3 regions of the Levilactobacillus zymae genome follow, and region 1 is predicted to be linked to each of the others. Evidence: riboswitches for the same ligand, from Rfam matches in the RefSeq annotation. Region 1 holds a riboswitch; each other region holds the start of a gene.

Region 1 (7,685 bases):
GGCCAGTGGGACCCAGCAATTCGGCCAGGGGACCGCTAAGCTAGCGTCTGGGACCAACCAGTTTGGCCAGGGCCTGACCACCTACGTCAACGGGGTCGGCAGTGTCAATAGCGGTGCCACCAAGTTGAACCAGGGCGTCGCGCAGCTCCAGTCGAAAACCGGCACGCTGAACGAGTCGACCACCAAGCTGGCCACGGGGGCCACGAGTCTCAATAGCGGGTTAAAGACGTTGAGTACTAATAGCGCGACGTTGACCAGTAACCTGCAGGCCCTCCAAAAGCAGCTGAGTCAAAGCACGACCAGCACCGCCGCGGCCACCAAGGCCATTGCGGCGGCCAAGCAACAAGCCGGCGCTAACGGGATGACCGGCGTGAAGACCGCGTTGGGCCAGCTCGAAACGGCGGTCAAGGCCAGCGGTTCGTTACACCAGGACGTGGCCGCGACGGCCGACGCCCAGAAGCTCACCGGCGCGCAGAAGGCCGCCGTGCTGGCCACCGTCGATAAGTCGGCCAATACCACGGCCATCACCGCAGCGTTGGGCAGCCTGAGTTCGGCCATCAGTGACGCTACCGCCACTACGACCAATCCGGCGGCTACCAAGGCGTTGGCGGCGGCCGGAAGCCAACAGGACCAGCTAGCGGCGACCGTCGGGAAGCTGGCCAGTGGCTCGCAGGCGTTGACCGGGGGCCTGCAAACGGCGGCCACCAGTTCAGATCAGTTGGCCACGGGCTTAACGCAGGTCAATGCGGCGCTCCCGAGTCTCACCACGGGAGTCGATCAATTGGCCAGCGGGGCCCGGAGCCTAGCGGGCGGCACGGCCAAGTTGACCACCAGCGGCCAGCAACTGACTAGTGGGTTCCAGACCGTAACGACCGGGGCCACGGCGCTGAACCAAAAGAGCCAACAACTCGCTAGCGGCGCTGATCAGGTGGCTAGCGGGACCCAACAACTCACGACCGGGACCGGCCAGCTGAGCCAAAAGGGTGCTCAGTTGACCAGCGGTGCTGGCCAGGTGGCGAGTGGCCTGCAACAGATGCAAACGCAGCTGCCGAGTCTGACCAGCGGGGTCTCACAACTCGCTAACGGCAGTCAACAGGTCGCCACGGGCTTAGGCCGACTGGCCACCAATGGCAGTCAGTTGACCAGTGGGGCCAACCAGCTGGCCACCGGGACGGGGCAAGCCGCAACCGGTGCTAAGCAACTGGCAAGCGGCGCGGGCCAAGCGGCACAAGCCGGCGGCCAGGTCCAGGCGGGGAACCAACAATTGGCGACCAAGCTGGGGTCGGCGGCTGATAAGGGGCAGCTGAACCCGTCGAAGTTGACCTACGCGCAGGTGGCTAAGCCCGTGACCACGACCCATACCGATAAGGACGACGTGCCGAACAACGGGACCGGGATGGCGCCGTACATGATGTGCGTGTCCCTGTTCGTGGGCGCCTTAGCGTTGAACATGATGTTTGATCTCTACACGCCCCGCCGGTTCCCGAAGTCGGGGATTCAGTGGTGGGCCAGCAAGGCCAGCATCTGGGGTCTCTTCGTCTTATTAGAGACCGGCATCATGTTTACGTTGATGATGGTCATTGACGGCTTACGGCCGATTCACCCGTTTGCCACGCTGATTGTCTTACTCTTAGCGGCGGCCACGTTCATGACCATCGTGGCCTGGTTGAACCTGGTCTTCGGTAAGGCCGGCTCGTTCTTCAGCATGGTCCTCTTGGTCCTGCAATTGGGCGCGTCGGCGGGGACCTACCCGATCCAGTTGTCCAACCACTTCTTTGAAACCATTCACCCGTGGCTCCCCATGTCTTACAGCGTCGAGGGGTTACGGCAAACGTTGATGACCGGGAACACGGCCTGGCCGGAAATCGGGATGCTCTTCGGCTTCCTGCTCTTCTTTACCGGTTGTACCTGGTTATTCTACCTGCGGCGGTACGCGCGGCTCAAGCGCATCGACTTTAGTGATCCGTTAGCCGTGCAGGCCACCCAAAACGGGTTAGCCCGGCGCATGGCGCGGCAAAAGCAATAGCTGTTGGCAATGGCTTGAACTTACAGGTAAAGTGTCATACCCAAGATGTATACTAGTGACTCAGAATGGGTGTCCATCCGTTGATGGTTCAGTAAAAAGAGGCCATTATGACTAGTACGAGCTGGAGGGGCAGCCAGAAATGGGCTCAGGAGTGAAATTTGTGTTGGCCGGTGTTCTTCGCTGGCCTAGACAAAGGCCGGTCTTCAAGACCTGATTTGTGGGCTTGAAGCCGTGCCCACTCCGTTCCAGCCCATTTCTGGCTGGCCCGGAAGCGCCAGGTCAGGTCTTTCAAGGTGAATCCTAGAGCGGCCGTTGTGTTTCGCGGCGTTTCGGCTTATCATGAGAGGTAATCAATTAAATCGAAAAAACACTAGGGGTGCCGTCATGGCTGAGATGGACGTCCGTCCGATCCCTTTGAACCTGTTGAGTTAACACTCGCGAAGGAAAGTGTCCAGACTAGAAAACGTCACTTCGTTTGCGTACGGCAACGGGTGGCGTTTTTTTCGGGATAAAGGGGTTTAACTGACATGACGATTCACTTACGGAGTTTGTTTTTACTGTGGTTAGGGGCGGCGATCTCGATCGCTGAAATCGTGACAGGGACTTTGGTGGCGCCGTTGGGGTGGCAACGGGGCTTGCTGGCGATTCTAGTCGGTCACCTGATTGGCTGTGGCTTGTTCCTGTTGCCGGCGGCCTACCTATCGACGCTACGGCAACAGTCCGCCATCGGGGTGACCCAAAGCGTCTTTGGTCCCTGGGGCGTGCGGCTGTTCTCGTTACTTAACGCGTTACAATTGTTGGGGTGGACGGCCGTGATGATCGTTAACGCCCAAGTGGCGATGAACGGCATCGCCCAGCACCTGTTTCATTACCGCTCGACGCTGATAATGGCCAGCATCGTGGCGGTTTTGATTATCGTTTGGTTGTTACTGGACCACCAGTGGTTGTTTCGGATTAACAACCTGGTGGTGATTTTGCTGGCCGTGGGGATGCTCCTGATGATGGGTGGCATCATGGCCCAGGGCCACGTTCACGCGCTCACTGGCGGCCAATTGACCTTCGGGAGTGCCGTCGAATTAAACGTGACCATGGCCCTCTCCTGGTTGCCGCTGATTGGGGACTATACGCAAAAAACGACCCAGCCCTGGCGTGCCAGTTGGGTCAGCGTCGGTGGTTACTTTGTCGGCAGCGTGGCGATGTTTGCCATCGGGCTGTTCACCGTGGTCTTGACGGGGCAGGCCGACTTTACGGCGGTGCTGGCGCAGTCGCAATGGGGCTTGGTGGCGTTACTGGTGATCGTCTTTTCGACGGTGACCACCACCTTCATGGACGCGTACTCGGCGGCCACCAACCTGAATAATCTCTGGCACCGCGGTCACGTTAATTTGTGGGGTGTCGGGGTCACGGTGGTCGGCTGGGCGATTGCCTTGGGCGTGTCCATGGCCTACTACCAGAATTTCCTGTACGCCATCGGGGCGGTCTTCACACCGCTCTTTGCCATTCTGGCGGTCAGCGTATTCGTCCTGCACCGGCGCTTGGCTTGGGGCTGGAACTTTGCGTGGTGGCTGATCGGGACGCTAGGGTACTCGTGGCTCCAACGGTTAGACTTCATCGGCGGGACCACGTTGCTATTGTTGGCCCTGCTGAGTCTGGCGGTCTACCTGACCAGTCGGTTTACGCGGCTCTATGCGCTGGACTGACGGTGCGGTAGTTTAATCCGTTGATATGCAAATACTTTGGTGCCAGGATAGGCGTTGAAAGTAACTCGCAAAAAACGTCTGTATTCGAAAAAAATTCCACCCGTTAGCAGCTGACGCCATAATGTGTCATGGCACTATGCTACATTGAGCGTATCAACTGCTAAAGGGGAATTATCATGATGAAGAAAACTTTGATTAAGAAGATTGCTATGATTGGTGCGGTCGTCGTCGGCATGCTGGCATTTGGTGGGACTACGCAGGCGAACGCTTCAAGTAAGTTACACTTTGACCATCGGACAATTACTTATCACATCGACTCTACTTCTAAACATTACAAGGGTATTTGGAAGGATGCGATTAAGGAATGGAATTCGAAGAGGGTTCTTAAATTTAAGGCAAGTTCTAAGAAAAAGGCTGATTTACGATTAACTACTCGAAAAGTAGTAACGAATGATGCTATCTATGATTTTTCAAATTCATTTGTGTTTGGAAACATTTTGGGTGGTACATCGTATCTTAAATTAAATCGTTCTTATATGGATAAACACAATTATGCTCATAATGAACGAGTAAACATGGCTACATCTGCAATTGAAAATGGGCTAGGTTTAGATTTAAATAATGATAATCAAAGTCACATGTATTTCGGATCTGACCCTATAACTTCTTATGATGTTGCACAACTTAAGAAGTTATATGCCCACGTCAAGTAAACCCGCATACAATTGAATCTTCAAAAAACAGGACTATTCCATTATTTATCGGAGTAATCCTGTTTTAGTATGCTGGTTAACTTAAAATTACGTATTAATGTAACGAAATCAGATATAATGAACAAGGACTTAACTAGCATTATACATAGTAGTACAGGAGGTTATCATGCGTAAGGAACTTTACTTGGATCACCCGACCATTAATTGGGTGCTCGACCATTGTAAGATTTTGCGACTGGGGTTACAGGATGATGTGGGAACGTACGTGGTGCCGGTGCACTACGGCTACGAGGAGACCGCCGACGGGCACTACCGGTTGTACGTTCACGGCACCAGTGATGGCCAAAAGGGGCGGTACCTGGCTACTAATCCCAAGATTGGGTTTGAGACGGACGTGGGTCATGAACACCTGACCTACACGCCACCCAAGGAAGGCGCGTTCGGGCCGGCCTTTCGTAGCGTCATGGGTCACGGTCAGGTGACCACGTTGACCGACGTGAACGCCAAGGCCCACGCGTTACGCGTCCTGTTACACCGCTACGTGCGCGATATTCCCGTGGCGATTCATCCGGAGAAGCTAGCCAAGGTCGCCGTCTGGCAGATTGACGTGACCGACATCTCGGCTCGTGTGCATCACCCTACGGCGGCTTGGCAGACGGCATTGGGGTTGCACGAACCGGTTTCGCGCGGGCTGCACTATGGCGACCAGGGAGAAATCATTAGCGACGATACGGTGCCGACAGCGAACGAGACGGAAACGCCGGACGCCACCAGTAGTGCTTCGGTCAACGACCAAGAGTAAGGGGGCCGCTCGTTGACAGGGTTTCCCCAATTTATCTAATAGTGATTAAAGCGGCGTGGCCCGTTTCCCGGAATGGGGAGACGCGGTCAGGCCGTTTTTCGCGCGGCGTCAGATGTAAGCCTTGAAAAGTAACGAGCAGCCGATCAACAGGTACAGCGTGCCGGTGATGAGGCGCTCGTTTTTTTGTAGCCACCGGTGGTTGGGAAAACGCGCCAGGCCCCGGGCAATCAGGTAAAAAAGCGTGAGCATGGCGTACAGGGTGACCAACAGGATGCCGACCTGCGGCGTGGTGGCCTGGGTGAACAGGGGGATGTAGACGCTGATGTTATCGGCGCCGGTCGAAACGATCAGGAGGGCGATGGTCCCGGGTAAGCGGCGGTGCACCGTGCCGAGGTCCGGGGCTGCCGATGCGGCGGGGTGGCTAAGCAACGTCTTGAGACCAATTAGAATGGGAAAGATACCGAGGATCCCTAGAATCACGGATTGGGGCAGGTGCCGCAGCGGGTAGGCGCAGGCCCCGCTGATTAGGAGCAGCAGGGTGGTGCCCAGAAAATCCCCCCAATAGATGGCACGGCCCGCGTGTCTGCCGTGGAGCCCGAAGAGGAGCGTTAAGAGAATTAAGCAATCGATACTGGTGGATGCGTAGGCAACGATGCCCGTTAAAATCGTGGTTAGCAAAGTAACCGTCCTCTCTGCAAAAGGTCTTTGAATCCTAGATTACCATAGGATGTTGGTCTCGATTATAAAAACTTTTAATTTAAAGTTGACACGGTGTCACATTATAGCTATACTGATGAGTAATTAAGTGACACGGTGTCACTATTCGAGGAGGTGGGGTGATGCCAACCCCAACGTTTGACCATTTAGCTCCAGAAAAAAAGGCCCGCATCACGGCGGCCCTACTGACGGAATTTTCCCATCACGGTCTGGCCGACGCCCAGGTGGCGCGGATTGTGACGGCAGCGGACATTGCCCGGGGCGCTTTTTATAAGTACTTTGCCGATTTGACCGACGCCTATCAATACCTGTACGGGGTGGCCTTAGCTGAGATTCACCAGGCGATCCCCAACGACGCGCGGACCGAAGACCTGATGACGGATTACCAAGCGGTGGTGCGGTTTGTCGATCAGGGCAGCAACAGTCGCTATTACCAGTTGATTCAACGACACTTTACCCAAAACGAAGGCCTGTTGCCGACCCCGCCGCAGGTTCCCACCACGCTACCGGCGACGGCTTGGGCGGCGATGGTGTTGAGTCACGCGACCATCAAGGAGATTTTACTCGCGCCCGACCAGCAGGCCGCGGCGCTGCAGCGGTTACGAACGGCGTTGGCCGCATTAGCCAGTTAGGAGGGCCCCATGTTTTTAGCACTAAAGGAAATTCGCCACGAAAAGCTGCGTTACGGCTTGATCATTGGCATGATTTTATTAATTAGTTACTTGGTCTACGTGTTGAGTGGGCTGGCCTACGGGTTGGCGCAACAGAACACCCAGGCCATCGATAGTTGGGACGCCCAGACGGTGACTCTCGACCGCGACGCCAACGTGAGTCTGTCACAGTCGCTGATCACCACCGCCACGGCCAATAAATTAACGTTGACCAAGCACCAGGCCTACGTGGGTCAAGCGGGCGTCGTCGCCAAGGCCAAGGGTAAGACCAACGTGTCGGCCCAGTTCTTAGGGTTAGACCAAACGCAATTTATCGCCAAGAACCTGAAGCTAACCACGGGGCATAAGCCCACGACCAACCGCCAAGTGGTCGCCGATAGCTCGTTACAGAACCAGGGGTACCGGGTGGGCGACCACATCACGTTAAATTCGGTCAACACCAAGTTTACGATCGTCGGCTTTACCAAGAACGCTAAACTCAACGTGGCCCCGGTGGTTTACGGGACGTTGGGCGCTTGGCGGACGTTACGGGGGGTGGCCCCAACCATGCAGGCCAGCGCCATTGTGTCACAAAAGTCGGGGAAGATTACCACGAGTCCGTTGAAGACCTATAGCGTTCAGACCTTCGTGAACGAATTACCGGGGTATTCGGCCCAGAACACGACCTTCGGCTTCATGATTGGGTTCTTGATGATCATCGCCGTGGTGGTCATCGCGGTCTTCTTGTACATCCTGACCATGCAGAAGCTACCGAACTACGCGGTCTTACGGGCCCAGGGAATCCCGGCGCGCTTTCTGGTGGGCAACACCATCAGTCAGGCCCTAGTCTTAGTGGTCAGCGGCCTAGTCTTAGGTGCATTGTTGACCTTTGCGACCATGCGGGCCTTACCGCTGGGCGTCCCCATCAGCTTTAACTTACCGTTGCTGGGTGGGGTGACCCTAGGCATCCTGTTGACCGGGGTACTAGGCGCACTGATTCCCGTGCGGATGATTCTCAAGGTCGATCCCGTTACCGTGATTGGAGGATAAAGGCATGGCAACTTTAACATTGGAACA
Region 2 (7,685 bases), 2.2 Mb from region 1:
GAGTTGTGGGCTTCGTCGTAAATCGGGACTTCTAAGTCTTGTAGCATCTTGACCAACGCGCGCATCACGGTCATGGTGACGGGCATCTGCACGGAGCAGGTGGGCAGGTCGATCAAATCGTGACTGCGTTCGGCGTATAGGCCGGCTTGGACCGTGCCATCCGCGGCTTGACGGACTTGGAACTGGGCCTTGTTACGGTAGGCGTACGGGTCGGCCATCCCCAGCGTGGGACGGACATCGTAATCCTTGAAACCATAAGGGTGGTAGCGTTCCAGCGATTGACGGACGATGTCGCGCTTGAATTCAAGTTGTTGCGGGTAGGCTAAATGTTCGAGCTCGAAGCCACCGACCTGATCGGCGTAGCTGTCGCGCGGTTCGACGCGGTACGGGCTGGCCTTGCGAATCCGGTGGACCTTGGCCCGCAAGTAACGGTGAGAGATGCTGGTGACTTCCACCACGGCTTCTTCACCGGTCAACGCGCCGGGCACGAAGACGGCCATGCGCTTGTAGTAGCCGATGCCTTCGCCGTTGATCCCCATCTTCTTGATGGTCAGCGGAAAACGTTGGCCCTCTTCGACTTCGACCTGGGGCGTGTCCCGGTGGTCGTTGCGGCGGCCCCGGCGGTAGTTGTCCCGGTAATCGTCGCGTTTTTGATAATTTCTCATTGATTTTCTCCTATATAGTGACAGTTGAAACCTATTAATCTTGACCATTATACCAAAGATTGCCGCCAGACGGGGCGGGACGCCTGCAGGACTAAAAAAATCATTAAAATGGGGCCGCTTTCATAGCTAGTCTGGGTGCTTTTGGGTACAATTAAGTTACCTATGTGGAAGACCGCTGATTTAGCCATGACTAGTGAGTAGACGGCTTAGACAAAGGTCGGACTTTGAGACCCGAATTTCGGGCTCAAAGCCGTGCCCGCTCCGTTCCAGCCCGTTGCTGACTGTTCCGGAAGCGTTTAGTCTTTCCCAACATCCAGGTATCGAAAAATTTAAGGGGGCTTGGCCATGCATCATCGTAAAGTTGCCCTGGTGACGGGTGCGTCATCGGGAATTGGCAACGCCATTGCACGGAATTTACATCGTAACGGGGTCACGGTATACGCCGGGGCTCGGCGGGTCGACCGCATGAATGATTTAGACGATTTAGGGATTACCACGGTGGCGTTGGACGTCACGGACGCCGACAGCGTGGAACAAGTGGTCGACCGGATTGTGAGTGAGACCGGGCGCATCGACATTTTAGTTAATAACGCGGGCTTCGGCCTGCTGGGCGCGCTAGAGGACGTACCCATTAAGCAGGCGCTGGGGCAGTTCGACGTGAACCTCTTCGGGGCGGCGCGGCTGATCAAGTCGGTGCTGCCGATGATGCGGCAGCAACACAGCGGCCGGATTATCAACATCACGTCGATTGACGGCAAGGTGGCGCAACCCATGGCCAGCTGGTACGTGGCGTCCAAGTTCGCCTTAGAAGGTCTCTCGGACACGCTACGGCTAGAACTCCAGCCCCACGGCATTCACGTGGCCGTCATCGAACCCGGCAGCATTCAATCCGAATGGGCCGACATCGCGGCGACCCACCTCCACGAGACCTCGGGTGACGGACCGTACGCCAAGACCGCGACCATGGCCGCGGCGATTCTGACGGCGGCCAAGCGCTACGCCAGCGAACCGCAAGTTATCGCCCGGTTGGTTGACCGCGCGGCCCTGGCCCGGCGGCCTAAGACCCGGTACCACGCCGGCACCGGGAGTCAAATCCTGTTAGCCCGGCGGTTCTTGTCCGATAAGACCATGGACCGGATCTGGCGGCTGACTGGTCAAGCGGCCCAACGAATCACCCATTAATCTAAGAATCGTTGACGTGACGCGTCAACATGCTATGCTAAAGATAACTAACACTAGGAGTGTCCGCACGCGGGCTGAGATGTGACCTTGTCGCAATTCCTTTGAACCTGTCAAGTCCAGACTTGCGAAGGGAACGTGTTTGACTGGCGACGGCCACCCGTTCACTTGACGAATGGGTGGCCGTTTTGGTGTTTTTCGGCCGGGTGAGCGGGGCACACTAGGATTAGCACAACTATCTTTGGGGGTATTTGCAACATGAAAATCAGTTTACTGGACGATTTACGGCGTCAAAATCCGATTGTGTTCAACATTTCCAACTTCGTGACGGTTCAAGACGTGGCCAACGGGATCAACGCGATTGGCGCGTCGCCCATCATGTCCGAAGAGGTCGACGAGGCCGACGAGATGGTGCAGATGTCGCAGGCGGTCTGCTTGAACCTGGGCGCCTTTACCACGCCGCAGGTTCACCAGATCAAGGTGACCGGTCAGCTGGCCAACCGGTATCATAAGCCGTTGGTGGTCGACCCGGTAGCGGTGGGGGCCGTTAAGTACCGGGCACAGGTGGCCGCAGATCTGTTTCGGGCCTTTCAGCCGGACGTGCTACGGGGGAACGCCGGTGAGATTGCGGCCTTAGCCGGGATCGACTGGCAGGCCAAGGGCATCGATGCCGGTCAAGGCACTGGTGATTTAGCCACGATTGCCGAGACCTGCGCCAAGAAGCAAAAGTGTACGGTGATCCTGTCCGGTCCGACCGACGTGATTACCGATGGGACGCGCACCGTACAGGTTATCAATGGGACCACGCTGTTCCAGACGTACGTGGGGTCCGGCGACATGCTGTCCAGTATCGTGGCGGCCTTCTGTGCGATTGAGGACGACTACTTCGAAGCGGCCCAGACCGCGTACTTGGTCTTTGCGGCCATCGGCCAACGGGTTGCCCAGGCGGACCCACAGATGGGAGCCGGCACCTTTATTATCAAATTAATGGACGCCTTGCAGCAGACCACCGTGGCCCAGATTGAGGCGGTGGCGGCCTACGAATAGGCTGAAAGGATGACAGACAAATGACAAATGAATTTCCCCAAACGCTAACCATTGCGGGGACCGACAGCGGTGGGGGCGCCGGGGTGATGGCCGATCTTAAGACCATGCAGGAACGCCACGTCTTCGGGACGGCGGTGGTCGTGGCGGTGACGGCGCAAAATACCAAGGGGGTCCAGGACTTCCTGGCCTTACCGCAGCGGCTGATCGACGAGCAGTTTGCGTCGTTGGCCGATGACTTCCAGATCCGCGCCTGCAAGACGGGGATGCTGGCCGACGCCGAACACGTCCACGGGGTCGTGGAGAATCTCAAACGCTATCATTTCGGCCCGTTGACGGTCGATCCCGTGATGATTGCCAAGGGCGGCGCGGCCTTACTCGCCGACGACGCCGTGGCGACGGTGCGTGACGAATTAATTCCGTTAGCCGACGTCTTGACGCCCAACCTACTGGAGGCCCAGCGTCTGACGGGGCTGCCCCTCGATAGCAAAGAAGAGATGGAGGCCGCGGCGGTTGAGCTACAGAACTTAGGGGCCAAGAACGTGATCATCAAGGGCGGTCACGAGACCACGCCGGATCAGGCCAGTGACTTTGTCCTGCTTGAAGACGGTCGGTCGTTTTGGCTGAGTGCCCCACGGATCGACACGGTGCGGACCCACGGCACGGGCGACACCCTGTCGTCGTGCATCACGGCCGAGCTAGCGAAGGGCGCCGACTTCGAGACGGCGATTCGCTTGGGTAAGGATTACGTCACCGCGGCCATCGCCCACCCCATCGAGGTTGGCCACGGCCACGGACCGCTGAACCATTGGGCTTACAATCAAGGGGGAACGCTATAATGTCAGTAACTTTTGAACCCGGCTTGCTCCGGGCCTACTTTGTGGCGGGCAGTCAAGACGTGCCCGGCCGAGATTTACGCGACGTGTTGGCCACCATGCTGGCGGCCGGTATCACGGCCTACCAGTTTCGCGACAAGGGGGCCAGCACGCTGACGCCCGAACAACGGCTGACGCTAGGCCGCGACCTGCGCGATCAGTGCCGGGCGGCCAACGTGCCGTTCATCGTCGACGATGACGTCGAGATGGCGCTGCAGCTAAACGCCGATGGCATTCACGTGGGTCAGAGCGACGAGCGCATTCAACAAGTCTTGGCGGCCACCGACGACCGCCAGATGTTCGTGGGATTGTCGTGTTCGACGGCGGCCGAGGTCGCTGCGGCTAACCAGATCGACGGGATTGCTTATTTGGGGAGTGGTCCCATCTACCCGACGGTCTCCAAGGACGATGCCGATCCCGTGATTGGGACGGCCGGTCTGGCTCAACTGGTGGCCCAGTCCAAGGTCCCAGTAGTGGCCATCGGCGGGGTGACCCTCGAGTCGTTACCGGCCATCGCTCAGACCGGGGCGGCCGGTGTGGCGGTGATCACGCTTTTGACCCGCCACGACCAGCCCCAGACCGCGATTCGCGCCATGCGCGCGGCGTTCACCAAACCGGCAAAATAATTGCGTTTTAGCCCGAAATAGGTTATCGTTCAGGATATTACTGAATTAAAGGGGGGTTACCTGTACCTATGAGCTTTTTAGAGCTAAAAGATATTCACAAGTCTTACTACATGAATAAAACACCCTTTCCCGTCTTAAAGGGAATCAGCCTGAAGTTCGACCGCGGCGAGTTTGTGTCGATCTTGGGCGAGTCCGGGGGTGGGAAGACCACGCTGATGAACATCATCGGTGGGTTGGACGCCCAGTACGAGGGCGACGTCCTGCTGAACGGTGAGTCGCTGCGTCACGCGTCCGTGAAGCAACTGGACACTTTCCGGCGGCAAACGATTGGGTTTATCTTCCAGAACTTTAACCTGATTAGCCACCTCAGCATCCTGGACAACGTGATGGTATCGCTACAGATGACCAAGCTCAGCCGCAAGGAGCAACGCGAGCGGGCCACCGAGTTGTTGGATCAGGTGGGGTTAAAGGAACACCGCCATAAGCACCCCAACCAACTTTCGGGGGGGCAGAAGCAACGGGTCGCCATTGCGCGGGCCTTGGCTTCGGACCCCGACATCATCATCGCTGATGAGCCTACCGGGGCACTGGATTCGCAGAACACCCAGGAAATCCTGGCGTTGATGGACGACATCGCGGCCAGCGGCAAACTGGTGATCTGTGTGACCCATTCGCAAGAGGTTGCCGACCACGGGACGCGGATCGTGCACATGGCCGATGGGGTCATCGACCGCGACGAGAACCTGAAAGACCCGTTTCCGGTTAACGACCATGCCGAGATGCCCGCGAAGCACCTGGGCTTTCTGGCGATGGTCCGCATGGCCTTACAACATATGCGCTATAACTTGGGGCGCAACCTGTTGATCATCTTCGGGGCGTCCATCGGGATTTTCAGTGTGATTCTGATGCTGGGCTTAGGTCGCGGGGTCAAGGGCTACATTAATCACGAAATCTATTCGCAGATTAAGCCTACCGCCGTTCAGGTGGCCCAGAAGACCACCAGTGAGAACCCTAAGAAAGTTGAGATGAAGACCGCCGACGTGCAGCGCTTAAAGCGGCTCGACCACGTCAAGAAGGTCCAACTGGGCTTCTACACTCAGGGGGCCCAGGTCCAACGTAACGGTACCAGTTCGACGGCGCAGATCGTCCAAACGGTCACCGACCAGATGTTGGCCAAGAGCGTCAAGAAGGGTCACACCCCCAAGACCGGTGAAGTGATGTTGTCGAAGGATTTCGCCAAGAAATTCAATAAGCAACATCCTTATCGGCTGGTGGGCAAGACGGTTAAGGTTTCCCTAACGGCCATGGATAAGCACAACATTCCGACCGTGATGACCAAGAAATTAACGGTCAGCGGGGTGACCGATGGGAGCAGTGGTCAGTTACAGACCAACCTTCAGACCATCAAGCAGATGTACCAGAGCAAGCACCTGACCTTCCGGGCCAACTTCGCGACGGTCGACATTGCTGGCTTCAGTCACGTCACTGGCGTGCAGGACAAGATCCGCGCGCTTAAGACCAGCAACGGCAAGGCCCGGTATCAGTTGACCGGGGCCGGGGCCACCGTATCGACGTTGAACACCTATATCCAGTTGGCGTTCTACGTCCTGGCCGCAATTGCCGGCATCTCGCTGCTAGTCTCCGCAATTATGATCATCGTGGTGCTCTACATCAGCGTGTCCGAACGAACCAAGGAAATCGGGATTCTGCGAGCCTTAGGGGTTCGGCGCCGCGACATCAAGAACCTGTTCTTGTCGGAAGCCTTCTTCTTGGGACTGTTCTCCAGTATCCTGGCGTTGGTCTTCACCGAATTGGTGGCGGTCTTAGCCAACAACGTCGCGACCAAGTATATTGGCTACAGCATTATTGGCATCACGGGGAACTACCTGATCTTCGGGATCGTGGTGGCGATTGTGATTAGCCTATTAGCCGCCTTGGCACCGTCGAGTCGGGCCGCCAAGCTTGATCCGATCGAAGCCTTAGCATACGAATAAACCATAAAAAAATCGTTAACGACCGGATGGCCGTTAACGATTTTTGAGTTGCCTTAGAGTTGGGTAAGATTGGAAAAACGTAACAGTTTTGAGATTACGTAACGTTGGCTAAAACGGCCATCAAAGCGGAAACAGCTCCCCCACGAGATAGGTGCAGTGGGCGAGCTGAATTCGTCATAAATTTGAGAAGCTAAGCTGACTAAGACTTAACTTTACAGCCTTAATTCTACCATGGGTGCGTCGGAAAACCAACCTAAAGATGACTGATTGGCAGATTATTTTAACAATTAAGGGCCGTGATTTTTGTCGAAAAATGGGGCTGGTCGTACGGGGTTTAAACCGTTCTTGGGGAACGCGGTTGGCGGGATTAAGACCGGCTGGGGGTTGCTGGCGGTCCGGGACAGCCCGTGACAGCGGGGGCCGTGGTCGAAAGGGGTTGCGGCGGTGAAAAGTAAGAATTTGCTGAGAACCGGCAAAGCGTGACCAATCAACGTTTAGCGGGGGTCCGATAGTTAACGGTCGCAAGTTGAATTGACGAATGACGTTTCAGGCGGTAAAGTGGGCGCAGTGGGCATCGAGAATTGGCCCACCGTGATGCGGGAGAGAACCGGATCACCGTTTACGCCGATGGCGGGGCGCGCGGTCAGAACGCGGCAAACAAGCCTTGCTATCTTGAACGTATGTTCGTATAATTAGGAGCGAGACCATCGCGGCTTTAAGGGTAGTATTCCCCCTCATCTGGGGCGACCCCCGGGTGCAACGACTAGTTTTTGCACGGTCAACTTTTGTCGTCTGATTAGCAATTGGTCACCATCACCGGGATGGTGGCCGGGAAGACCTTACCGGCGAGTGAAGCCTTTAGTGGTCGTCGCGTCTAAGTCAAGGAATCAAGTTTTCGTGGGGATGCGAAAACTTGGTTCCTTTTTGACGTACCGTCAAAAAAGAAGCTCCGGTTAACCGGAGCTTCCTGTAGTACCCGTATATGAGGTTAGAAATTCTTGGTGGTACGCATCACCTGGGCGGGACGGTTAGTGAGCAGGTAACCCGCACCGTTACTGGTGAACTGAAGGCCTTCGAACTCTCGGTGGCCGTTCAGGTTCGTGGCTTCGACGTCTTTGGCCTTGAGGTGGCCCAGCTTGCTAACGGGGATCGAGGAGATACTGCCGTCGCTGATGAAGTATAGCCGGTTGCGCTGGGCATTATACGCTAACGACTGACTCTTGGTCCCGGGGTTATGGCGCAACCCCTGCATGATGAGGTGGAAGCGCACGGATTTACTGTGAATCTTCCCTTGATAGATTT
Region 3 (7,685 bases), 2.0 Mb from region 1:
CTCGTCTAAATCGAGCGCAATCATCTTGATCATGGCGTAGCCTCCCGTTAACTCCAGTCTACTCGTTACAATTTTAAAAATAAACCTCTAGTCCAAAAGATCCTGCCGAATCAAATGCACGATTTGTTGATTTTCCGGTAAGTTCGCGTGGTTGGCATTCGCACCACTCACGGTAATCTGCGTGAAGCTTTTGACCTGCTTTTGAAAGATGTATTTCCCCCGATCCACACTATCAAACGGGACGATACCGTCGCCATCATATGACTGACTACCGGCTAACGAATACACCACGAGATGCTTCGATAGATTTTGCCGGCCAGCCACCAGTTGTTTAAAGAGGGGGGTGTCGACCTTGGGGTTGGCCTCTTCTAGGTTAAACGGTGACGCGATGGTCATCAAGCGGTCAGCGTGGGCCCCAGTCTTCGCCAACGCATTTTCCATAAACAGCGTCAGGACCAGGCCCCCGTTAGAGTGCCCCATCGCCGAGAAGTGGTTAAAATGATAGGTTTTCTGCAAGGCTTGAAAGGCGATGGCAAACCACGCCGCTTGGCGCCGAATGTTGGTCAACCCGTCGGTCTTATTCTGAAACCCAATCACGATAAACGGGCGCCGGTCGCCCCGCCGAATTGACCCACTATAAACTAATTGATTGTTCGTCTTCACTTCGACCCGCAACAAGCTATGCTGCGTTTTGGTCTGCGTGTTCAGTTCCTTGACCAGGGCATTAAAGCGGTTCTGCGTGGCACTAGACCCCGGTACCAAGATCACCGGCGCCATCGCACTTTGGTAGTTGGCCCGCGCATGTCGGGTTTGCTGGGAACACCAAAAGAGCCCCGGAAGACTCAGTAGGATCACCAATAGTCCCAACACCCAGAGTCCCCGATAATGGTTAAAGCGTCGCATTGGCACTCGCCTCCTCGTGAACTTGCCGTTCAGCGATGGCCGCCCACTTTACAAACGGATAATAAATGACCGTACTCAACGCTAGGTTGACCAGTGCTAACCCCAAGGCCGACCAGGCACCCCCCGTTCCCAGGAAGCTGATCAACGGTCCGGGAGTCCCCACGGCAAAGGGGTAAGCCGAAGCCGGAACCCAATGCAGGCCCAAGCACAGACTACTTAGTGACAAACATGCCAGGGGCGCGACAATCAACGGCACCAGGAGCACCGGACTGAGGATAACCGGTAACCCCACGAGCAGGGGCGCGTTGACATTCCCCATTACGGGCAGCACACTTAACCACCCAATCCGCCGTTGCGCGGTGTTTTGGGTCACCAGCAAAATAGCCACGAGTAACCCCAGCGTCATCCCGGTGCCCCCCATATTCGCGTAGGGTTGGCTCACGGTTTGCACCGTCAGGGGATGCGGTAAGTGCCAGTTACCCGTGGTTAACACCGCAGCCAGATTTTGGGCAGCCATCACGGACTGCTCCGGGGTGGTTGGCACCGGACTTAACACGCCTAGCCAATTCAGCGCACCATTTAACACGCTAAAAACGGCGAGCTGCCCCCACCCATCTGCCAGATTAAGTGGGGCCCGTAACCAGGCACTAAACCCAGTCTGCAGGCTAAACGGCGCTCGTAACAGCCAGATCAGCCCCCCGGCCGCCACCAATAACAAGCCCAACGTGCCCAACGTTAATGGGCGTTCTAACGTATCACCGGGCTGCGACCAGTGCAACACACTCCACCGGTAGAGGTTACCGATTAATAACCCCACTACCGCTCCCACAGCTAATCCGGTTAGGCCGAGGTTCATCGCTAACCATTCGGGCGACCGGCCCACCTGTACGGTCGCCGGGTTGACATTCAATACTTGCAAGCCCAGGACCGCGATCCCCCCCGCCATTAAGCGGTCACTAGAAGCGGCGGTGACCCGGGCTACCAATAAGTAACTGACGACAAACGCCATCCCCAAAACTGCTAAGCCCAATGCGCCCGTTTGCAGCAGGAGCACGCCTTGCTGCAAACGGGTCCGGCGCAGTAGCCAGGTGGTCACGTGTAGCGTCTGGTAATAATAACCCGTGGGTTCCAGCCAGCTGCGGTTGACGAGATCCGCTAGGGTGCCCACAAGGACCAACGGAAAGATCAGCCGTAACGCCGTCAAGAGTACCCGGACCTGTTGATTTTTTCGCCACCGAACTTCCCCCGCAATCATCCATTGACCGAGCTGGCTTACTGGTTCACGCATACGCTGTCCCCCCAATTCCCCCCAATAGTACGGCACCACGGGCAAGCAACTCACCACTTAAGGGTTAGTTCGGTTACTCCGCGAACGCCGCTAGCCACGCCGCAATCTGGTCTAAAACGACCGGGGACGCATTGGTCCGTGTCGTGCATTGGTCGGCTTCCGCGAGAATCTCGGGGGCGGCGTTCGCCACCGCAATGCCTTGACCCGCCCACTGCAATAATGCCAGATCGTTACCAGAATCGCCGAAAGCTGCCACTTGGGTGCTCGAAATCTGCCAGTCACGTGCCAAGGCTTGCACCGCGGTGGCCTTATTAACGCCCGGTAACGACACGTTAAAGCCTCCCAAGCCGCTACTAGTCGCCGTTAGTTGTGGTGCAAATCGGTGGTTAAAGGCTGCCACCTGCGGGCGCACGTCGGTCCGGTGCCAGGTGACATCCAATTTCAAGATAGGGGCTGTCACCTGCGTTAGGTGCGCAACGTGCGTCAAACTGGGATAAAAGGCTTGTGATGCCCGAAACCGAGCACTCGTCACCGGTAACTCCGTGTACGCGCGGTCCGCCCCACAACTAATTAAGAAATTATCCGCCAAGCGCGGATCCCGCTGAATCCAGGTGATGGCTGTGCGCACTAACGGGGTTGGAATCACCTGTGTCTGTAAGACCTCACCGCGCCCAGTCACCGTTAACGCGCCATCTTCGACCACGTAGGTCAGCTCATGAACCGCTGCTAAGTCGCCGAACAACTCAACCACGTGATCGAGCGGGTCGCCGGTCGCGACGACAAAGTGACTGTCGTGCTGGGCCAACTTCCGTAAGAGTCGATCTAAGCGCGCGTGGTCGTAAGTGCCCCGGGGGTCCAAGAAGGTGCCGTCTAAGTCCGTCGCAATGAGTCGTGGTAGCATGTTTTTCAATCCTCCTGATCAATCGTGAAAGTACTTTCAGCATACCGATTTACTTCGGGTGACGCAACGCTCAGCTCTCGTGCGACGCAAAAAGGCCGCCCCGTCCCTGCGGACGACGCGGCCTTATTTAAACGTTTAATTAGTCATACTGCTCGATTGGTACGCGTGATTCATCAAAGAACGGGTTTCCGTAAATTCGTTTTCGTCGTGGAGGACCACCGTGATCACCCGGTGTTTACCAGTCTTCTGGCCAGTCCCCACAAAACAGTAGCCTGCCAGTGGCGTGTACCCGGTCTTCAAGCCATCGACGTTTAGCGATGCCTGGTAGTACTTTCGACCAGATAGCAGGTTGTTGTAATTATATAACGACTGCCCGTCAACGGTTTTAGACCCAATCTTCCCGTCGGTCACCACGCGCGGATAATCGTTGATCAGGTGCCGGGCGATCGTCGCCACGTCCTTAGGCGACACTTGATTAGCGTTAGCGGAACCGTAATTATACCCGAAAGCCTTCAAGTCGCTGTTTTCCAACCCGGACGCCGAGACAAAGCTGGTGTGCGTTAACCCCCAACTCTTGGCCTGGGCATTCATCTGCTGGATGAACTTGGCATTACTGCCGGCAACCCATTTTCCTAGAGCAATCGCCGCGTTGTTCGACGAATCCAGATAGGCAGCATAGTAGAGGTCTTTGACCGTATACTTATGACCACTCTTAAACTTAAAGCCACCGCACGCGGCATCGTTTCCCATGGCAATCAGCCCCTTGCTGCTGGTATTGACCACGTCGTTCCAGCTTCCCGAACTGCTATTAACCTTTTTGAGGGTCAAATAGAGGGTCATAATCTTGGAGACCGAGGCAATCGGTCGGGCCGTGTTGGCCGCTTTAGACCAGACCACTTTCCCGGTGCTGGCGTCCATAGCCACGGCCCCCTTAGCGTACTTCAGACCAAACGGGGCGGTTCCCTTGGTCAGATAGCCGTGCCAAATCCAGCCCTTGACAGAACCCGCCTTATTAGCCACGTACAGGTAAATGCCCTTCGAATTACCGTGCTTGAGGGTTGCTTGCTTGGTGGCGTACCAGGTGGTGTTGGGGTAGGTCTTCAGATTAGCCACCTTACGTGAATGGCTCTGATTGTACAATGCCCCGCTCGTGTTTTTCTTGTGGTAGGCTGTTTTAGCGATACTCTTGGACGACACCGTCGTATGCGTAGCCGCGTGAGCCGACTGAGGGTGGGTTAACCCAACTCCCATGGTCATGGTGACCACAAAGGCCAACGTCCCTAACTTTAACTTACCAATTGTCATGTCATAAGTCCCTTCTGATTCAAATAAGTTGTTTCTAATTTAGCATGGCTAGCTAGTTAAAAACACCGGTCAGCGGGCTTTGTAATCCGGCTGTTGTGTCTGTCATCTCCCTGTAATCCACCACTTGGCGGTCCTAAGATGGTCGCGCTCACAGCTCGATTCCCGCTTTTAAGGCATCAGGTTACCGTTCACCCGTTCTGCCCTACTAGCCTAACTAGTCCAGGGGCTCACTGGCTGGTGCAATAAAATTTAATCTTTTACTCAGTTGAATCCACGAGCTGTCTCGTGATTGGTCCGGACCATTTGGCGGTCACACTGTTGTTTGCCCGGACCATTCCCGGACTCAACAGCTAAAGCCTTAGATACGATTGTCACCCGTTAGCGGTTGCATTTTATCAACAGAATGGTTACGCTAAGAGTAATTTAAATCCGACTGGGGTGCCCGTATGGCTGAGATTAAACCCATTGAACCTGCTCTGGATAATTCCAGCGAAGGGACGGTGACTTATCAAGCAATTGGCCCCCACTATCAATTTAGTGGGGCCTTTTTACATTCGGGAACTCCTGCGGCAAATTTGAGGAGGAGACAGATTTATGGCACGTTGGCACGTTAAAGAGATTATTCTAGTCACAATTTTAGCAATTTTTATGGGGGTGATTTTCTGGGTCACCGGTCCACTCTACACCCTCTTGGGCGCCGCCTTAGCTCCCTTAGGACTCCAACCCATGGCTAACGACCTACTCTTAGGGCTCTGGTGCATGGCCGGTCCCTTAGCCGGCTTCATCATTCGCATCCCCGGTGCCGCAACCTTAGGCGAGTTTCTGGGCTCCGTCGTCGAAATGTTTCTGGGCAACATGTGGGGCGCAACAACCCTAATCTCCGGAATTGTTCAGGGAATTGGTTCCGAATTAGGGTTTGCCTTCACGGGTTACAAACACTACAATTGGCTGACGTTAGTGCTTAGTGCCCTGACCACCACGCTGGTGACCTTTGGGTGGGACTTTTTCCGCAATGGCTACAACAAGTATCAACTCGGCTTTATGCTCCTCCTACTCATGACACGGTTTATTTCCGTCTTTATCTTCGGGGGTGTGTTAACCAAGCTCATCACTAATCTGTTGAACCGAGCTCACATTCTAGCACCACGCGCAAAAGCTTAACTATTGGAGGAACCTATTTGGCGACCATTACCATTCAAAACTTAACGTACGCCCCGACGCACCAATCTCCGGTCTTACGGGATCTCACGGCCACCTTTACGGGCGGTCGTTTTTCCCTTCTAACCGGACCGTCGGGGAGTGGCAAGACCACCTTATTACGCTTGATGGCCGGCCTCACCCCATTACCGGCTGGTGCCACCATCACCTTTGACGGTCAGCCCTTGACCGCCCGGTCCCCGCGTCAGCGGTCCCGGACCGTGGCACTACTCTTTCAGGAGCCCAGCACCCAGTTCACCATGGACACCGTGGCTAACGAGTTGCGGTTTGCCCTGGAGAATCAACAGGTCGCTCCCAACGAGATGCCCCGTAAAATGACGGCGGCCCTAGATTTTGTCGGCATTCCCGATTTGCGCGACCGACAACTGATGCAACTTTCCGGAGGTGAGCAGCAAAAGGTCGCCTTGGCGATTATCGTGGCCATGGATAGCGACGTCATCTTACTCGACGAACCCTTTGCCAGCATCGATCCCGCCACCCGCCAGACCTTATTAGATCGCCTAGTACAATTGTGCCGTCAACGGGGAAAAACCATCATTTTGGCCGATCACGATTTGAGTGGCTACGCCCGGTGGATCGACCACTTAACGGTTCTTAACGCCGGTCAGCTCACTACCTTATCTGCAACTGCTACCCAGGCGCGTTTAGCAGCCTTCACCCCGGAACGCTTACAATTGACCCACGTTCAGATCCCGGCGACTAACGCTACGGCCGACCTGCAGGGCCACCACTTTGGTCTGGCTCCTCACGACCGTGTTTTAGTACGCCCCCAATCCCTGGCTCTCATGGCGCATAAGTTCACCTTGATTACAGGACCGAACGGTAGTGGGAAATCTACCTTCTTTCGCGCCTTGGTTCGACTAAGCCCCTACCAGGGACGCTTAACCTACCAAGGACGTGACATTCTCCGACTCCGCCGGCGGGCCTACGCCCGTCACGTGAGCCTGATGTTTCAATCAGCCACGGCGCAATTTCTCAACGTTACGGTTGCCGAAGAACTAGCCCTGTCGCAAAAATACGGAAACACCGCCTACTTCACTCCCGAACGGGTCCGAGCGGCCTTAGACCAGTTGCATCTCGCCGGTCGCGACGATCAGATTATCTATTCCCTAAGTAGTGGTCAACAAAAGAAACTGCAATTACTTTGTCTGTTGATAATGGCCCCAAATGTGCTCCTGCTCGACGAACCTTTAAAGGGACTCGACTTGCAGTCCGTGCACGCAGCGTTGACACTGCTAACCACCACCCAGCAGGATCTCAACTTGACCCTAGTGATGATTAGTCATCAACTGAGTGGTCTCAATGACTATGTCGATTACCACTTGGCATTAACCCACCAACAATTTGTTTATCAGGAGGCGACACCGTGAATCCCACGTTAAAATTAGCCACGATTGTGTTAATCGCCCTTGAGATTTCGTTCACTCAGGTCTGGTCGGTCAACGTCTGCCTAATCATCGTGGGCTTGGCCATTCTGTTGGGGACCCACGTACGTCTGCGGACACTGCTGTGGTTGACCATCGTCCCGCTCTTCTTCGCCAGTTCCCTGGTCTGGTCGCTGATGCTTCGGGGGAATGCCACCAATCACTTCTTGCTGGTGCTGTTTACCCGGACGTTTGTGTACGTCTACCTCGGCGCGACCTTTACCCAGACCACGACCACGCTTGAACTAACACGGTCGTTGGAGCAAAACGCCAAGCTTCCCTCAAAGTTCGCCTACGGGTTCCTGGCTGCCTTTAATCTCTTCCCCAAGATTCGCGCGGAAGTCGCCACCGTGCGAGCCGCCGCATTGATGCGCGGTCAAGTGCTGCACGTCTGGTCCCCACAGCTGTATTTTAAGGTCATTTTGACCGCCATGACTTGGTCCGAACAACTGGCCGACGCCATGACCTCACACGGCTACGTCGAGGGGGCACCACGAACCTACGCCGTGACGGTGCCCCTGCATCTTAAGGATTGGCTCTACTTCATCGGCAGTCTGATCTTGGTCCAAATCGGTCTCGTGATTGGTCTCCCCTAACTTGAAAGGAGTTTTTGATGTTTACCGCTGCCGCTCATACCGCCACGCTG

The links. A riboswitch is a leader RNA that binds a small molecule or an ion and turns the genes downstream of it on or off. The one in region 1 is predicted to bind thiamine pyrophosphate.
Region 2: another riboswitch for thiamine pyrophosphate. It lies ahead of thiM (hydroxyethylthiazole kinase); the one in region 1 lies ahead of cytX (putative hydroxymethylpyrimidine transporter CytX).
Region 3: another riboswitch for thiamine pyrophosphate. It lies ahead of RI501_RS10390 (ECF transporter S component); the one in region 1 lies ahead of cytX (putative hydroxymethylpyrimidine transporter CytX).

Annotation. Positions count from the first base shown of each region.
Region 1 is NZ_JAVLAS010000001.1:184,868-192,552, reverse strand. Features, by position in the region: gene RI501_RS00755 (YhgE/Pip domain-containing protein) at 1-2,026, shown strand, start outside; TPP riboswitch at 2,389-2,489, shown strand; gene cytX (putative hydroxymethylpyrimidine transporter CytX) at 2,554-3,726, shown strand; gene RI501_RS00745 (zinc metalloprotease) at 3,903-4,439, shown strand; gene RI501_RS00740 (pyridoxamine 5'-phosphate oxidase family protein) at 4,606-5,241, shown strand; gene RI501_RS00735 (cadmium resistance transporter) at 5,350-5,919, opposite strand; gene RI501_RS00730 (TetR/AcrR family transcriptional regulator) at 6,081-6,590, shown strand; gene RI501_RS00725 (ABC transporter permease) at 6,600-7,658, shown strand; gene RI501_RS00720 (ABC transporter ATP-binding protein) at 7,663-7,685, shown strand, end outside.
Region 2 is NZ_JAVLAS010000001.1:2,399,346-2,407,030, reverse strand. Features, by position in the region: gene rlmD (23S rRNA (uracil(1939)-C(5))-methyltransferase RlmD) at 1-665, opposite strand, end outside; gene RI501_RS11480 (oxidoreductase) at 1,011-1,847, shown strand; TPP riboswitch at 1,893-1,998, shown strand; gene thiM (hydroxyethylthiazole kinase) at 2,103-2,891, shown strand; gene thiD (bifunctional hydroxymethylpyrimidine kinase/phosphomethylpyrimidine kinase) at 2,912-3,727, shown strand; gene thiE (thiamine phosphate synthase) at 3,727-4,389, shown strand; gene RI501_RS11460 (ABC transporter ATP-binding protein/permease) at 4,458-6,383, shown strand; gene RI501_RS11455 (hypothetical protein) at 7,372-7,685, opposite strand, start outside.
Region 3 is NZ_JAVLAS010000001.1:2,175,599-2,183,283, forward strand. Features, by position in the region: gene RI501_RS10365 (Cof-type HAD-IIB family hydrolase) at 1-33, opposite strand, end outside; gene RI501_RS10370 (alpha/beta hydrolase) at 88-903, opposite strand; gene RI501_RS10375 (PTS transporter subunit EIIC) at 890-2,191, opposite strand; gene RI501_RS10380 (HAD-IIB family hydrolase) at 2,265-3,092, opposite strand; gene RI501_RS10385 (D-alanyl-D-alanine carboxypeptidase family protein) at 3,228-4,397, opposite strand; TPP riboswitch at 4,822-4,913, shown strand; gene RI501_RS10390 (ECF transporter S component) at 4,992-5,558, shown strand; gene RI501_RS10395 (ABC transporter ATP-binding protein) at 5,576-6,985, shown strand; gene RI501_RS10400 (energy-coupling factor transporter transmembrane component T family protein) at 6,982-7,635, shown strand; gene RI501_RS10405 (hypothetical protein) at 7,653-7,685, shown strand, end outside.